Regions from separate parts of the Mycolicibacterium madagascariense genome, predicted to be linked through region 3. Evidence: predicted binding sites of a transcription regulator. Region 3 holds the regulator's gene; each other region holds the start of a gene.
What was found. Region 3 encodes LexA, which represses DNA repair genes until DNA is damaged. Its sites were predicted from a motif close to CGAACANNTGTTCG; they were not measured.
Positions count from the first base shown of each region.

Region 1 (4,189 bases), 2.2 Mb from region 3:
GCTTATCGTGCAGCCGATTACGAGCAGGCATTCGATCACCTGCGGCGGGCCGTCGACCTGGACGACTCGCTGCCCTATGACGAACCGTGGGGGTGGATGCAGCCGACGCGCCATGCCCTCGGGGCGCTGCTGCTCGAGCAGGGCCGCGTCGACGAAGCGTGTGACGTCTACGCCGCCGACCTCGGTGTGAACGGGACTCTGGGCAGGTCGCACCAGCATCCCGGCAACGTGTGGAGCCTGCACGGATACCTGGAATGCCTCGAGCGTCAGGGCCGATCCGCGGAGGCGGCCCTCGTCGCCAAGCAGCTCGAGTTCGCCTCCGCGCGTGCCGACGTCACCGTGCGCGCATCGTGCGCGTGCCGCACCGGAGCCGACCGGTCCTGCTGCGACTAGGTCGTCGCGAAACCCCTTGCCGCGCGCCGAGTCACCCAGCTGGCCGATGCCCGCGGGGTCCGCATGTCGTCCTTCGAGCGGTCACGCCGCCGTGCTACGTGGTGGTGCTGGCCCGCCAGGTTCGCGAGTGTGGCTGTCGCCGTGGGGTTCTGGTCGGTACGGCGTGGTGGGCGGCGGGTCGGCGTCCTGTGGGGCCGGGGCGTCGGGCGTGGTGTCGGGAGCGGTGTCGACGGGCCACCAGTAGTCGAGGTCTTCGGAGTCGTCGCTCTCGGAGCCGTCACGATTCGTGACGGTTTCGGTGGCGTCGGGGTCTGCGTGTCCGGTGTCGGCTCCGGCCGGTCCGTCATGGGAGTCGTCACGATTCGTGACGGTGGACGTTTCGCTGTTGGTGTCGCGGGCCTCGGCGCGGGTCTGGTCGGTGTGGGGCACGGCGTCGGTGTCAGCGTGGGCGTCGGCGCTCTGGGGGTCGTCACGATTCGTGACGGTGGACGTCTCGCTGTTGGTGGCGCGGGCCTCGGCGCGGGTCTGGTCGGCGCGGGCCTCGACGCGGGTCTGGTCGGTGTGGGGCATGGCGTCGGTGACAGCGTGGGCGTCGTCGCCTTGGGGGTCGTCACGATTCGTGACGGTCTCGGGTGCACCGTTCTGGGTGGTGGCGTCTCCGTCGGTGACGGCCTCGGCGGGACCCTCGCTCTCGGCGGGACCCTCGCTCTCGGCGGGACCCTCGCTCTCGGCCGAACCCGCACCCTCGGCGGAACCTGCACCCTCGGCGGGACCCGTACCCTCGCTCCCACTTTGCGCCCCAACACTTTCGGACACCGCACTGTCCGTGTTGGGCGGGTGCCAGGTGGTGGTGGGTGGGTGGAGGCGTTGGGGGTGGTGGTAGTGATTGATGCGGTGTTGGCCGGTGTCCAGACCGGGTGGGGGTGTCCATTCGACGTCGTGGTGCTCGTTGAGGGTGGTGCTCCAGCCGTCGGGGGCCACCGAGCGATTGTCGGGTCCACAGGCCAGGCCGAGGTCATCGACGTTGGTGTTGCCGCCGTGGGTCCAGTCGTGGCGGGCGTGGTGGGCTTGGGCGCCGTAGGCGGGGACGGTGCAGCCGGGTTTGGTGCAGCCGCCGTCGCGGGCGATCAGGGCCAGGCGTTGGGCGGGGCTGGCGGTGCGCCGGGAACGGTAGAGATTCAACGCCGAGCCGGTGGCCCCGTCGAACACGGCCAGGTAGTGGGTGGCATCGGCGCGGGCGGCCATGGCCAGCACCTCGGAGAGGGGGATGATGCTGCCGCCGCCGGTGACGCCGATCCCGGCGCGGGCGTGCAGTTCCTGCAGGGTGGTGCGGACCAGGATGGTGGTGGGCAGTCCGTTGAGGGTGCCGAGTTCGCCCTTGTCCAGGGCGTGACGACCGATGTATTCGAACGCGTCGTGGCAGCGTTGGGCGTAGGGGCGGTCATCGGCGTCGATCTGGGCTTGGCTGGGGGTGCCACGGGTGCAGGGGTGCTCGTCGGCGGGGTTGCACATGCCGGGGGCGGCGTAGCGGGCGAACAGGACTTCCCACACCGCCCACGCTTGGGGGGTGAGGGTGGCCTTGAGGTCGGTCATCCCGACCGGGTCCTGCTTGCCCTTCTTCAGTTCGCGGCGGCGGCGGCGTTCGGCGTCGTCGGGGGCGGGGCCGTCCTGATCGAGCAGGAACAGGGTGCGTTCGGTCTGGTCGCGCAGTTCCTTGGGTCCGCAGCCCAGGCCGTGGCGGACCCAGTCCACTTCGATCTGGGTGCGGGTGGGGGTGTCCACCCAGGCGGGTAGGCGTGTGAGGGCCAGGCGGATCACGGTGACGTGCTCGCTGGTGAGCAGTCCCAAAGCGGTGGCGGCGGCGGTGGCGGGCATCTCGGGGGCCATGGGTGCCCCGGTGAAGGAGTGCCGCGGGCCCAGCAGGTCGGCGTCGGTGAGCCACTGGTGGGCCGCCTGACTCGATAGTCGCCAGCGGGTCATCACCACCTCGCGCCAGGACTTGGCGCCGACCTCGCCGGCGGTGGCGATGCGGCGCAGCTGGGCCAGCAGGCGGTGGCGCTGGGTGGGCAACTGGCAGTTCAGGGTCTGCACCTCGTCGAGGACCTCGAGCAGGTCGGTGGCCGTGAGGGCCTCGACGTCGATGGCGGCCAACGCGTCGTGGGCGGCGCGCAGCGCGGTGAGCGCGTCACGGGCAGCGGACATCGACATGACTCGAACATACATTCGAAGACTAAGGGTTCACGTCACCAACCGTGAGAAACTTCCAAGGAAGCATCACCGAAAGACGTTGGCGTGCAACGTGTTCGACTCTGCCAGTTAATCCTTACCCAGGCTAAGAAATAATCTGGGCGGTTCGCTGTGTTGCAGCTTTCGACCGACACGGTTCAACCCACCCGAGAGCCCAGGAGCTTTCACGAGCAGGTGGGCTGCCGTTCGGTACGAGGAAGGACGGCATCGAACATGAAGGCCAAGAACATCATCGCCAGCGTCGCGGTGGCCGGCGGGCTTGCCGCCGGTGCGTTCGGATTGGGCGCCGGCGTTGCGAACGCAGACACGGGCCCCGGCCACGGCGGCCCGGTGGCAACGCGCTGGGGACCTCCACCCCCACCGCACCACGATCGGTGGGGTGGACCGGGTTACTACAACGGCGGCGGGTACTACAACGGCGGCGGCTACTACGGCGGCGGCCCGATCCCCGGAGGTTGGAACGGTGGTTGGGAGCCCAATGGCGGGTTCTGCCTAGGCCCCTTCTGCGTCTGACCGCGTGCAGCGGCGACCCGGGTCTGACGACGAACGCGATCGAGCGGCGGTCCACGCGGGCCGCCGCTCTGTCGTGATCGGGTCGGCCGTCCACTGCGCCCGCGTGGAATCGCTGTGATGATGAGCCTCGTGGAACGGGCGCTCACCGAGGCGGAACCCTCGGCGGTGGAATTGCTGCGACAGCTGGTCCGTCGGCCCTCGCTCGGCCCGCACGCCGCTGCGACGCGCGAGGCGATGGACGTGCTGGCCCAGTACCTGCGCAGCGCTGACGTCGACGTCACCGTGCACGAATCTTCCACGGGCGTAGCAACTCTGCTCGCCCAAATCGACTCCGGGTCGCCCGGGCCGAACGTCCTGCTGCAGGGACACATGGACGTCGTGCCGGTCGACGTCAACTGGGAGCGCGACCCCTTCGACGCGACGGTTGACGGCGGTTACCTCCACGGCCGCGGCGCATGCGACATGAAGGCCGGAATCGCGAGTTTCGCGGGGGTCCTCTCGGCGCTGCGGTCGACGGGGTCACTCGCCCGGGGCAGCGTCACCCTGCTCATCGACGCGGACGAGGAGACCGGCAGCGACCAGGGGCTCATCCCGTACATTGGTGAGCGCGGTCTCGCCGAGTACGACTGGGCCATCTGTGCCGAACCGACGGCGCTGCAGCCCTATCTCGGCAATCGCGGCCTGCTCTGGATCACCGTCACGGTGACCGGCAAGGCCGCCCACGCCGGCATACCCTCGGCCGGACACAACCCCATACCGTTGGCCGCCAAGATCATCGCCGACCTACCGACTCACGTCGGGGAGCCGGGGCCTCACGGCTGCCCACCGTCGTCGTTGACGGTGACGACGTTGCACTCGGGGACCGTGGTCAACTCCATTCCCGACGAGGCCGTGTTCACGATCGACCGTCGGCTCGTTCCGGGCGAGTCGGCAGAGGCGGTCTTCGACGAGATCGACCGCGCGGTGCGGCGCACTGCCCGCTCCTACGACGAGTTCTCGGTCGCCGTCTCGAAGACCAAGCAGTGGCCGCCGTGTC
Region 1 is NZ_AP022610.1:200,207-204,395, forward strand. It holds gene G6N60_RS00980 (tetratricopeptide repeat protein) at 1-393, shown strand, start outside; gene G6N60_RS00985 (DUF222 domain-containing protein) at 475-2,601, opposite strand; gene G6N60_RS00990 (hypothetical protein) at 2,854-3,153, shown strand; gene G6N60_RS00995 (M20 family metallopeptidase) at 3,271-4,189, shown strand, end outside.
Region 1: G6N60_RS00985 (DUF222 domain-containing protein) is a predicted target of LexA. The motif match lies at 2,606-2,619, and genes of this name have one in related genera.

Region 2 (4,189 bases), 120 kb from region 3:
ACGTCATCGGCGTGCACTCCCCGGAGTACGGGTTCGAGAAGGTCGCGTCGAACGTCGCCAGCGGGGCCGCCGACCTCGGCATCACCTATCCCATCGCGCTCGACAACAGCCTGTCGACGTGGACCAACTACCGCAACAGGTACTGGCCCGCCGAGTACCTCATCGACGCGACGGGCACCGTCCGCCACGTCAAGTTCGGCGAGGGCGACTACGACGTCACCGAAGACCTGATCCGCCAACTGCTCGTGCAGGCGAACAAGGGCGTCCAACTGCCGCCCGCCACCGATGGCAAGGACACCACGCCGACCTCCCCGACCACGCCCGAGACGTACTTCAGCGTCGGCAAGGTGGTCAACTACGGCGGCCAGGGGGTTTATGACCAGGGCGAGGCCACGTTTGCGTTGCCTCCTCAGCTCGCCGCCGACTCGTTCGCGCTGAAGGGCCGGTGGGCTCTGGACTACCAGGGCATCACGGCCGTGGACGACGGGGCCTCCATTGCGCTGAATTACCATGCGCACCAGGTCTATCTGGTGGTCGGAGGTACGGGAAACGTGACCGTCACCCATGACGGGAAGACGTCGGTGATTCCGGTGAGCGGGCCGCCCAACATGCATCAGATCGTCGCCAACGAGACGAGCGACGCCGGACACGTCGACGTGAGTCTGAGCAAGGGCCTGCAGGCGTTCTCGTTCACCTACGGCTGACGGGGCGCGGTTGCACATGGCCGGCTGACGTCGGACGCCGCCTACTCTCTCGGGCGAGGTGTGGACGCGGAGACTGGGACGTGCTGGCTGGCGGATTCTCGACCCGCGTCCACCGGATCCCCACGCCGCGGCGGTGCGCACGCTTCAACTGCTGCGCGGGCTTCAGCCCGATGACGGGTCGCCCGTCCCGGGTCTGCCGAGGAGGCGTTCGGGGTGGTGGTAGTAGTTGAGTCGGGGTTGGCCGGTGTCGAGTTCTGGGGGTGGGATCCATTGCACCCCTTGGGGTGTGATGGTGACCGTCCAGCCGTATTCGGCGAGGCGGTTGTCGGGTGGGCAGGCCAGGACTTCTTCGTTGACGTTGGTTTGGCCGCCGTGTTTGGCCCAGCCGTTGACGTGGTGGACCTGGGTGCCGTAGGCCGGGACGGTGCAGCCGGGTTTGGTGCAACCGCGGTCGCGGGCGTAGAGCACGATGCGGTGCGCCGGTGGGGCGATGCGCTTGGTGCGCCCGCAGTAGAGGACTTCGTTGGTGTGGCGGTCGAAGACGGTGAGGTAGTGGTAGGCGTGGGATGCCATGCGGATGACGTCGCGCATGGGCAGCACGGTGCCCCCGGCGGTGACCGCGGTCCTGGAGGTCGCGGGGCGCGGTGCGGGGGTGGGGGTTGGCGCGGGCTCGGGGGTTGGTGCGCTTGGCGTTTTGGGCTCGGACGGTGGGGGCGCGCTGCTGGCGTCTGACCCCAGCTCGGCCCCGGCGGGCTCAGTGTCCCTCTGCGGCGCGGCGACCGGTTCCTGCTCGGCTGCGGGCTCGGGCTCGGTTTCCGAGGCGGCCGCAGCGGGCTCGGCCTGCGGGTCGGCATCCGGCTCGGGCTCAGCGGCCGGCCCGGGGGCGACAGGCTCTCCGTCGAACAGCGTCGCCGGCGGCGGCGGTGTCTCGGGCAGCCCCGCCGCGGCTTCCAGGTCCTGCAGGGTGGTGCTGATGATCACCGTGACCGGCAACCCGTTGTGCTGACCCAGGGTCCCCGACTGCAGCACCATCCGCCCCACGGCGACCATCGCATCGAGCTGACGCCGCCCCAGCGAGCGATGATCCCCCTCGATCTGTTCCTGGCTCGGGGTCCCGGACACACACGGATGAGGATCGTCGCGGTTGCACATCCCCGGGGCGGCCAACTTGGCGTAGATCGCCTCCCACACCGCCCGGGCTTCGGGATCGAGTTCCCCGCTGAGCACGCTCATCCCATTCGAGCGTTGCGGCCCCAACGCCAGGGACCCGCTCGGCGGCGCGGGATCGGTGTCGTCGGGTTCGGGGCCGTCCTGATCGAGGTAGGTCAACAACTTGTCGGCGACCTTCTTCAGCTCCTCCGGGGTCAACCCGGGGGCCTGCAACGCCAGCGACGCCTCACACCCCTCCCGGTCGGCCACCGTCACCCAGGACGGCACCTTGGCGAAGAACTCCCGAATCCTGACCACGTGATCGGCCCCGATCGCGCCCTGGGCGACCAGGGCGGCCACCAACGGCAACACCGGCTCCTGGGACTCACCGATCAGGGAGACCCGCGGCCCCAAATCACGGGCGTGATCGAGCCGGCGCTGCGCATCGACAGCGGTGATCTTCAGCCGATCCGCCAGCAGCGCCTTCCAGGACTTCCCGCCCAAGGCGACGGGGTTGGCCTCGCGGGACAACCGGGCCAGGATCTGATGGATCAACGCCGCGCGGCGCCGATCGGCGACCTCCAATACCCCCAACGCCCCCAGCAGTTCGGTGACGCCGAAGGACTCCAGGCTCAAGGCGGCCACGGCGTCAGAAGCCGCGAGATAGCGCACGAGCACCGCGCGGTCACCGTCCCCATCCACCCTTCGAACATACCTTCGACCACCGACACCACCCCGCCCACCGAGCGTCGAAAGCCGCAGTTGCACAACGCGATTCGCTCAGAGGTGGGCAATTGCCTTCACCCGAAGACCGCCACGGCTCTTCGCTGACTAGGTGCGCACCATCGAGCTCACGCACCCGGCGGGAAGTGCTCCGCCCAATGCCGGGCGATGTCGACACGCCTCGCGACCCACACCTTGTCGTGGGACTGCAAGTGGTCGAGGAACCGCCCGAGCGCAGCGATCCGCGCAGGCCGGCCGACCAGGCGACAGTGCAGCCCCACCGACAGCATCTTCGGTGCTCCCGCAACACCTTCGGCATACAGCACGTCGAACGCATCCCGTAGATAGGCGAAGAAGTCCGACCCGCTCGGAAACCCACTCGCCGACACGTACTTCATGTCGTTGGTGTCCAACGTGTACGGCACGACGAGGTGATCGGTGCCCGCGACGCGGGTCCAGTACGGCAGGTCGTCGGCATAGGAATCGGAGTCGTACAGGAATCCGCCGTGCTCGACCACGAGTTCGCGCGTCTGGGGCGAGTCCCTGCCGGTGTACCAACCCAGCGGCGCCGAACCGGTCAGCTCGGTCATGATGCGGACCGCCTCGGCCAGGTCGGCGCGCTCGGTGTCGACGTCGACGAGCTGGTAGCTGCGCCACTTCAATCCGTGGCAGGCGATCTCGTCACCGCGCGACTGGAACGCCGCGAGCGCTTCGGGGTTGCGGGCCAGCGCGCTGGCCACGCCGAAGATGGTCAGCGGCAGTTCGCGCTGATCGAACATCCGCAGCACGCGCCACAGCCCGGCGCGCGAGCCGTACTCGTAGAGCGACTCCATGCTCATGTGTCGGTTCGGGAAGGGCTGCGCGCCAATGATTTCCGAGAGGAACGTCTCGGAGGACTCGTCACCGTGGAGGACGTTGTTCTCACCGCCCTCCTCGTAGTTGAGGACGAACTGCACCGCGATGTTGGCGCCGTCGGGCCACTGCGGATGGGGCGGGTGAGCCCCGTACCCCACCATGTCGCGCGGATAGTCATCGGTGATCGGCGTCATGGTGGGATTGTCTCAGCGTGTGCAGGCGGGTTCGCAACGACTTCCGTCCGGGCGTTTTCTCGTCGCGGAAAGAGGGCAAGATCAGACCATGACCTCGCTGTTGTGGTTCCGCCGGGACCTGCGCCTGCACGACCTGCCCCCGCTGCTCGACGCCGCCAAGGACGGCCAGGACGTGCTGGCCTGCTACGTCCTGGACCCGCGGTTGCGGGCGTCGGCCGGGCCCCGTCGACTGCAGTATCTCTACGACTCGCTGCGCGAACTTCGCGACGACCTCGATGGCAAACTCCTCGTCACCGAGGACCGGCCAGAGAAGCGAATCCCCGCTCTGGTCAAGGAGATTGGCGCGACGTCGGTGCACGTGTCCGAGGACTTCACCCCGTTCGGAACGAAGCGGGACGCCGCGGTGCGCGAGGCGCTGGGCGACGTTCCGCTCGAGGAGTCGGGCTCGCCGTACCTGGTGTCGCCCGGCCGCGTGACCAAAGACGACGGCACGCCGTACAAGGTGTTCACGCCGTTCTTCAACGCCTGGAAGCAGCACGGCTGGCGGACGCCCGCGCGCACCAG
Region 2 is NZ_AP022610.1:2,305,104-2,309,292, reverse strand. It holds gene G6N60_RS10975 (cytochrome c biogenesis protein DipZ) at 1-704, shown strand, start outside; gene G6N60_RS28560 (HNH endonuclease signature motif containing protein) at 867-2,555, opposite strand; gene puuE (allantoinase PuuE) at 2,705-3,625, opposite strand; gene G6N60_RS10960 (cryptochrome/photolyase family protein) at 3,714-4,189, shown strand, end outside.
Region 2: G6N60_RS28560 (HNH endonuclease signature motif containing protein) is a predicted target of LexA. The motif match lies at 2,560-2,573, and genes of this name have one in related genera.

Region 3 (4,189 bases):
AATGACGGGGCATGGAACCCGCCTGGGCAGGACGATCGGACGCGCTGGTGTCGGGGTCATCGCAGCGATGGTGGCCGCGCTGCTCTGGACACCGCTTGCCGCGGCAACCCCTGACACCGACGCCGACGCCGCGATCACCCAGGCGTGGGACGCGGCAGGCGGCCCCGACGGCCCGCTCGGACCGAAGGACGGCGGGGTGTACCCGGCGGGCATCGGTTTCGGGCAGGACTTCGCCGGCGGCAAGATGTTCTTCACCCCGGACACCGGCGCCCACGCCGTGCGCGGCGCGATCCTCGACAAGTACGAGTCGCTGGGCGGCCCGGCCGACGGCGACCTCGGGTTTCCCACCATCGACGAGGGCGACGGCAAGGCGCCCGGCAGTCGCAACACGACCTTCAGCGCCGCCGACCGGCCGGTCATCTTCTGGACGCCCGACAACGGCGCCCACGTGGTGCGGGGCGCGATCAACGCCGCCTGGGACAAGCTCGGAGGATCGGCGGCCACCCTCGGTGTTCCCACGGCCGACGAGACCTACGACGGCGACCAGGTCAGCCAGGTCTTCTCCGGCGGACAGGTGACCTGGAACCGCAAGACGAACGCCTTCACCACCACGCCCCCCGAACTCGCGGACCAACTCACCGGGCTCGCGATTCCCGGCGACGTGACGACGGCCATCGACGCGGCCCGTCGGGCCGCGGGTGGTCCGCTCGGTCCATTGGGTGCCGCCGACGGCGGCCAATACACGATCGGCAGCGACGGAACCGGGCAGAACTACGCGGGCGGGAAGATCTTCTACAGCCCCGCCACCGGAGCCAACGTGCTGACCGGCCAGCTGCTCGCGAAGTACGAGAGCGTGGGCGGTCCCCAGGGAGATCTCGGCTTTCCGACCAGCAACGAGAACGATGGCGGCCTGGCGCCGATGAGCAAGATCGCGAGCTTCGCCGCCGCCGATCAGCCCGTGATCTTCTGGACGCCGGACTTCGGCGCAGTGATCGTCCGGGGAGCGATGAACGCCGCGTGGGCCAAGCTCGGCGGAGCCACCGGTCCACTCGGTGCGCCCACGGCCGACCAGACCGTCAACGGCGACGTCACCACGCAGAAGTTCAGCGGCGGGGCCGTCTTGTGGAACAAGAAGACCAACGCATTCACCACCGAACCGGCGAACCTGCAGTCCCAACTGACCGGGATCGAGGTGCCGGGTCGCGACGCCCCGCAGTCCACGCCCCCCGCCGCCGCGCCGGATGCCGGATCGTCGGGGCACGTCAGCTGGTGGTGGTTGCTGGCCGTCATCCCGCTCCTCGTGATCGTCGGCGCGGTGACGGCCGCGGTGTTGAGGCGGCGGCGCCGCGATGTCGAGCCCGGGCGCGACGACTACGACGACCGTGACGAGTACGACGACGACTATGACTACGACGACTACGACGACGACCGTCCCGCGGACGACGACGATTCGGGGCCGTTGCCGGTGCACGACGACGAGGACGGTTCGGGGCAGCGGCGTCGCAGCGACTGGGCATTGCCCGCCGCCGGGCACGGCGACGTCGGCGACGGGCCCCACGACAGTCCCCACGACGGCGAGGGCTTCGTCGCCGACCTGTCGCGCAACCAGGACGCCATCGACACGGCTCCGACACCTGTCGTCTCGGACGCCGACCTCAATGGTGATACCGAGGCCGAGGCCGGGCCCGAGCTCGACGCCGGGCCCGAGGTGTCGCGGTTCGCGGCATTCGCCCACCATCCCGACCACTCCGATCAGCCAGACCATCCAGACCACGACGTGGAACCGGACCACGCCGACCATGCGGACGGCGATGATCACGCCGCGTTCGTCGACCACGCCGAGCACGCCGCACCGGAGGCCAACGCCGACTCTGGCGTCGACGATGGCGAGGAACCCCCACACGACGTCGGCAGGGAGCCGTTGGCGCCGTTTGCCGCCGCGGTGATGTCCCATGCCGATCCGGAGCCGGACAGCGGGCCGCCCAGCGGTCGACACGCAGCCATCCACTTCGACGAGCCGACGGCCCTCGAGACGTCGCTGCGGTTGGCCACCGAAGACCCGTTCAACGCGCCCAGCGGCTACCCGATCAAGGCCGACACGAAGACGGGCCTGTACTGGACGCCCGGCAGCGGTGAGTACGACCGCGCACGTGCGGAGATATGGTTCGCCAGTGAGGAATTCGCGCTGACGAACGGGTTCGCGAAGGGCTAGATCTTCCGGATCACGGTGACGACCTTGCCGAGGATGGCCGCATCGTTGCCCGGGATGGGATCGAACGCGGGGTTGTGCGGCATGAGCCACACCTGACCGCTGGTGCGCTTGAACGTCTTCACGGTGGCCTCGCCGTCGATCATCGCCGCGACGATGTCCCCGTTGTCGGCCACGTTCTGCTGCCGGATGACCACCCAGTCACCGTCGCAGATGGCCGCGTCGATCATCGATTCGCCGACCACCTTCAACAGGAACAGGGCACCCTCGCCGACGAGTTCCCTCGGCAGGGGGAACACGTCCTCGACGGCCTCCTCGGCGAGGATCGGCCCGCCGGCGGCGATGCGTCCGAGGACCGGGACGAAGGTGGGTTCGGGAAGGGCATCCGAGCCGGCGACGTCGGTCGTCACGACCGTCGTGCCGGTCCGTGCGGGATCGTCCGGCGTTCGCACGTCCACGGCGCGCGGGCGGTTCGGGTCGCGGCGTAGATAGCCCTTGCGCTCGAGCGTGCGGAGCTGGTGCGCGACCGACGACGTGGAGGTCAGTCCGACGGCATCGCCGATCTCGCGGATGCTCGGCGGGTATCCGCGAGACGTCACCGAACTGCGGATGACCTCGAGGATGGTGCGCTGACGTTCGGTAAGGACCGTGTCACTGCTGTCACTCATGGCGGTGAATGTAGTCCGCCGCGTCCCCAGAATCAAACATGTGTTCGACGCGTGTCGCCGACGGTCGACGTCGAGCGGACGTGTCGGTGGGTGGCGCTACCGTCTGCAACAGTTCGATCACGTGTTCTAGTAATCGAACACCTGAGCGATTAGTATTCGAACACAAGAGCGAACCGACGACGAAAGGCCCTGAGATGACGATCATCACCCGCGAAGACCCCACGGACCTCGTCGTGCGCCCACTGCGGCCCGCACGCCCGGTGCGGCGGACGCCGGCGAGCGCGCGACGCGGACCACAGCGCCGCCGGCCCGCGGGCGCGCCGCTGACCCACCGGAGCACCGGTGTCCTGATGTCACGCGCCTCGCACCGGCGCAAGCCGGTCACGCCGTTCACCACCGTGGTGCTCGCGCTCATCGCCGCGGCCATCACGGTCTGGCTCGGTCTGGTGGCCCACTTCGGCGCTGCGCAGCACGCCCCGGCCCCGGCGCCGGCCCGGCTGGCCGTCGTGCAGGTCCAGGCGGGGGAGTCCCTCGAGCAGCTCGCGCAGCGGATCGCGCCCGACGCGTCGATCGGCGCCGTCGTCGAGCAGATCCGCGATCTGAACGAGCTGAGGTCTCCGGCGGTCGACGCGGGACAGACGCTCATCGCGCCGGTGGGTTGATCGCGGCATGCGCCGTGAAACCCGCTGCCGTGCATCGGTACGCTCGTATGCGACCGGAGTAGTCGAGCGCGGCGGAGGAGCGGAGATGCATTGTCCGTTCTGCCGTCATCCCGACTCGCGGGTGGTCGACTCCCGAGAGGCTGATGAAGGCCAGGCGATACGTCGTCGCCGGTCATGTCCCGAATGCGGCCGACGATTCACCACCGTGGAGACCGCGGTGCTGGCCGTCGTCAAGCGCAGCGGTGTCACCGAGCCATTCAGTCGGGAGAAGGTGATCAAGGGCGTGCGCCGAGCGTGTCAGGGCCGCCAGGTCGACGACGACGCCCTGAACCTCCTGGCTCAACAGGTGGAAGACGCGGTGCGCGCGGCAGGTTCACCCGAAGTGCCCAGCAACGAGGTCGGGCTAGCCATTCTCGGCCCGTTGCGCGACCTCGACGAGGTCGCCTATCTACGGTTCGCGTCGGTCTACCGGTCGTTCTCGTCGGCCGCCGACTTCGAGCGCGAGATCGAGGCGCTCCGCGCCCATCGCGGCGTGTCCTCGGCCTAACGCGTTGTCCCGCAACGGTTCTCGAGGCCCCGACTACTCTTTAGCTCCTAGGTAGCGCTGCGCTCGTCGGCACCGAGGGCGTCGAGCACGGCCACCCGCGTGT
Region 3 is NZ_AP022610.1:2,426,833-2,431,021, forward strand. It holds gene G6N60_RS11555 (sunset domain-containing protein) at 2-2,212, shown strand; gene lexA (transcriptional repressor LexA) at 2,209-2,877, opposite strand; gene G6N60_RS11565 (LysM peptidoglycan-binding domain-containing protein) at 3,072-3,539, shown strand; gene nrdR (transcriptional regulator NrdR) at 3,625-4,086, shown strand; gene G6N60_RS11575 (alpha/beta fold hydrolase) at 4,134-4,189, opposite strand, start outside.

Region 4 (4,189 bases), 1.6 Mb from region 3:
AGGTCTTCGCCGACGTCGACGTCCGACCTCGCAACGTCGTCGTGCTGCAGCCCGGGGTCATCCCGAAGACGCCCTCGGGCAAGCTGCGTCGCGCGCACGCGGTGGCCCTCGTCAACTAGGTCCATCACGCCCGCCGAGGAGGCGTTCGGGGTGGTGGTAGTAGTTGAGCCGGGGTTGGCCGGTGTCGAGTTCTGGGGGTGGGATCCATTGCACCCCTTGGGGTGTGATGGTGACCGTCCAGCCGTATTCGGCGAGGCGGTTGTCCGGTGGGCAGGCCAGGACTTCTTCGTTGACGTTGGTCTGGCCGCCGTTCTTCGCCCAGCCATTGACGTGGTGGACCTGGGTGCCGTAGGCCGGGACGGTGCAGCCGGGTTTGGTGCAGCCGCGGTCTCGGGCGTAGAGCACGATGCGGTGCGCGGGTGGGGCGATGCGCTTGGTGCGCCCGCAGTAGAGGACTTCGTTGGTGTGGCGGTCGAAGACGGTCAGGTAGTGGTAGGCGTGGGATGCCATGCGGATGACGTCACGCATGGGGAGCACGGTGCCCCCGGCGGTGACCGCGGTCCTGGAGGTGGGTGGGCGCGGGGTTGGGGTTGGCGCGGGGGTGCTGTTGGCGTCTGACCCCAGCTCGGCCCCGGTGGGCTCTGTGTCGTTCTGCGGCGCGGCGGCCGGTTCTTGCTCGGCTGCGGGCTCACCCATCGAGGCGGCCGCAGCGGGCTCGGGCTCGGTGGCCGCGGGCTCGCGCTCGGGCTCGGTGGCCGCGGGCTCGGGGTGTGAGTCGACGACGGGCTCGGGCTCGGACGCGGGGTTGGCCGCGGGCTCGGCGTCCGACGCGGCGGGCCCGGCGTCTGATTCGGGCCGAGTGTCGGCGGGTGGGGTGGCGGCGGCGGCGTCGCGGTGCGGCGTGACCGCGGGCTCGGCCTCCGACGCCGCGAGTTCGGATTCAGCGTCCGGCTCGGGCTGGGCGGCAGGCCCGCCCCACCTCCTCGTCGAACAGCGTCGCCGGCGGGGGCGGTGTCGGCGGCAGCCCCGCGGCGGCTTGCAGGTCCTGCAGGGTGGTGCTGATGATCACCGTCACCGGCAACCCGTTGTGCTGACCCAACGTGCCGGATTGCAGCACCATCCGCCCCACGGCGACCATCGCATCGAGTTGGCGCCGCCCCAGCGACCGGTGATCCCCCTCGATCTGCTCCCGGGTCGGGGTCCCCGACACACAGGGATGAGGATCGTCGCGGTTGCACATCCCCGGGGCGGCCAACTTGGCGTAGATCGCCTCCCACACTGCCCGGGCTTCGGGATCGAGTTCCCCGCTGAGCACGCTCATCCCATCAGCGCGTTGCGGACCCAACGCCAAGGACCCACTCGGCGGTGCCGGATCGGTGTCGTCGGGTTCGGGGCCGTCCTGATCGAGATAGGTCAACAACTTGTCGGCGACCTTCTTCAACTCCTCCGGCGTCAACCCGGGGGCCTGCAACGCCAGCGACGCCTCACACCCCTCCCGGTCGGCCACCGACACCCAGGACGGCACCTTGGCGAAGAACTCCCGAATCCTGACCACGTGATCGGCCCCGATCGCCCCTTGGGCGACCAGGGCGGCCACCAACGGCAACACCGGCTCCTGGGACTCACCGATCAGGGAGACCCGCGGCCCCAGATCACGGGCGTGATCGAGCCGGCGCTGGGCATCGACAGCGGTGATCTTCAGCCGATCCGCCAGCAGCGCCTTCCACGACGTGCCACCCAGGGCGACGGGGTTGGCCTCGCGCGACAACCGGGCCAGGATCTGATGGATCAACGCCGCGCGGCGCCGATCGGCGACCTCCAACTCCCCCAGCGCCCCCAGCAGTTCGGTGTCGCCGAAGGACTCCAGGCTCAAGGCGGCGACGGCGTCGGAGGCCGCGAGATAGCGCTCGAGCACCGCGCGGTCACCGTCCCCATCCACCCTTCGAACATACCTTCGACCACCGACACCGCCCCGCCCACCGAGCACCCAAAGCCGCAGTTGCACACCACGATTCGCTCAGAGGTGGGCAATTGCCTTCAGCCGAAGACCGCCACGGCTCTTCGCTGACTAGGTGCGTCTCGCCCGCGGACGGGCCACGTCCTTGGCCGCCGGCATCCGTAGCGCGGCGTCTCCCCGTGCGGCGTCGACGATTTCGATCGCCGTACGAAACAGCGGGGTCGCCTGATGCTCCGCGCTGAGCGGCATGCCCGCCGCGATCCGCAGCAGCAGGCTCGCCAGCGTGCCGGGCGTGAGGCTCGGGACCACGAGCAGATTGGCGCTGGCGTCGCGGCCCGTAACCGCCATCAGATGCTGGTGCTTGTTCTGCCAGTGCCGCGAATTCAGATCCGGCATGTTCTCCGACAGCGACCAGTTCACCGAGATGTCGATGACCTCGCCCAGCCGACCGTGCAGCACACCGACCAGCTCGGGCAATTCCCCCGCTAGTCGGTTCGAGTGCGGCCACCAGGCACCGTCGACGCGGCGCCCGAGTTCGCCGCACAGCGTCAGGCGAACGGGGCTGGCCGTACGTCGTGACGGCGGGGCAGTCACGACGCGACCGTGGGAGGCAAGAAGATGTGCGGCCGACTCAAGTGCAAATCCTTCGCGAGTGCGAACCGTCGAGCGACGCGAAACGGCAGTCGGATCGAATCCACGGTGCCGTCGTGCTGAGGGACGCACGACCATCGTCGACGAGAAGCGGCTCATCACCCAGCCTACGCACCCCACGGCGAACACGGGTCACTACGCTGGACGCCGTGTCCGATCTCGTACTGACGCAGGTCGAGGACCGCGTCGCACTCATCACCGTCAACGATCCCGACCGCCGCAACGCGGTCACCACCGAGATCTCCGCGGCATTGCGGGCCAGCGTCGACGCCGCCGAGGCCGACGAGGGCGTCCACGCGATCATCGTCACCGGAGCGGGCAAGGCGTTCTGCGCGGGCGCCGACCTGACGGCTCTCGGCGCAGCGGCCGAGGACGGCCTGCGCGTCATCTACGACGGCTTCCTGGCCGTGGCGAACTGCACGCTGCCGACGATCGCCGCGGTCAACGGGGCGGCCGTCGGCGCCGGCCTCAATCTGGCGCTGGCCGCCGACGTCCGCATCGCCGGACCCTCGGCCCTCTTCGATCCCCGGTTCCAGAAGCTCGGCATCCACCCCGGCGGCGGCGCGACGTGGATGCTGCAGCGGGCGGTCGGGCCTCAGGTCGCGAGGGCATCCCTACTGTTCGGAATGCGGTTCGACGCCGAGGCTTCGGTGCGCCACGGGCTGGCCCTCGAGGTGGCCGACGACCCGGTCGCGGCGGCCAGAGCGCTCGCCGCGGGGCCGGCCTCGGCTCCTCGCGAGGTCGTCATCGCCACGAAGGCGTCGATGCGCGCCACGGTCAACCCCGGCAGCGTCGACACCGATCAGCACCGCATCGCCGTCGACGTCGAGATCGGTCCGCAGGCCGCGTCGATCGAATCTCCGGAATTCGCCGCCAGATTGGCCGCAGCCAAGCGCCGCTAGCCGTCGGGCGAGAGTGCGACGATCCGCTGCGCCCGGCGCAGTACCGGCATGTCCACCATCTGGCCCTCGAACTGGAACACACCCCGCTCGGAGCGGGCGGCCTCGAGCACGTTGCGCGCCCACTGCGCCTGCTCGTCCGTCGGCGCATACCCGGCCCGGATCACCGCGACCTGGGTCGGATGGATCGCGACCTTCGCGTCGAAACCCACCGCCACCGCGTCGTCGGTCTCGGCGCGCAGCCCGTCGAGATCCTTGATGTCGAGATAGACCGAGTCGAGTGCCAGCCGACCGTAGGCCTTGGCGGCCAGAAGGCTCTGAGAGCGAACGTGTTTCGCGACGTCGCGGTAGCTACCGTCGGCATGCCGATTGGCGGTGCCCCCCGTGGCGGCGAACAGGTCCTCGGCACCCCACATGACCGCGAATGCGTTGTCGACGCGGGCCAGATCGACGACGGCCAGTGCGCCCAACGGGGTCTCGATCAGCACCACCACCTCGCGCGGCGCGAGTGCCGCGATCTGATCGGCGGTCTCGGTCTTGGCCAGCATGACCGCCGTGTACTCGGTCGACGCGAGCGCCTCCACGTCGAGGGCATGGTCGGGTGTGGTGGCGGGATTCACCCGAACCACCGTCCGTGTCGGGTCGAGTGGCGTGGACACCAGCGCCTCGCGCGCGGCCGCTC
Region 4 is NZ_AP022610.1:4,034,523-4,038,711, forward strand. It holds gene G6N60_RS19000 (fatty acyl-AMP ligase) at 1-119, shown strand, start outside; partial or broken gene G6N60_RS19005 (DUF222 domain-containing protein) at 112-555, opposite strand; gene G6N60_RS19010 (DUF222 domain-containing protein) at 941-1,939, opposite strand; gene G6N60_RS19015 (DUF5994 family protein) at 2,069-2,551, opposite strand; gene G6N60_RS19020 (enoyl-CoA hydratase) at 2,758-3,510, shown strand; gene G6N60_RS19025 (HpcH/HpaI aldolase/citrate lyase family protein) at 3,507-4,189, opposite strand, start outside.
Region 4: G6N60_RS19010 (DUF222 domain-containing protein) is a predicted target of LexA. The motif match lies at 1,944-1,957, and genes of this name have one in related genera.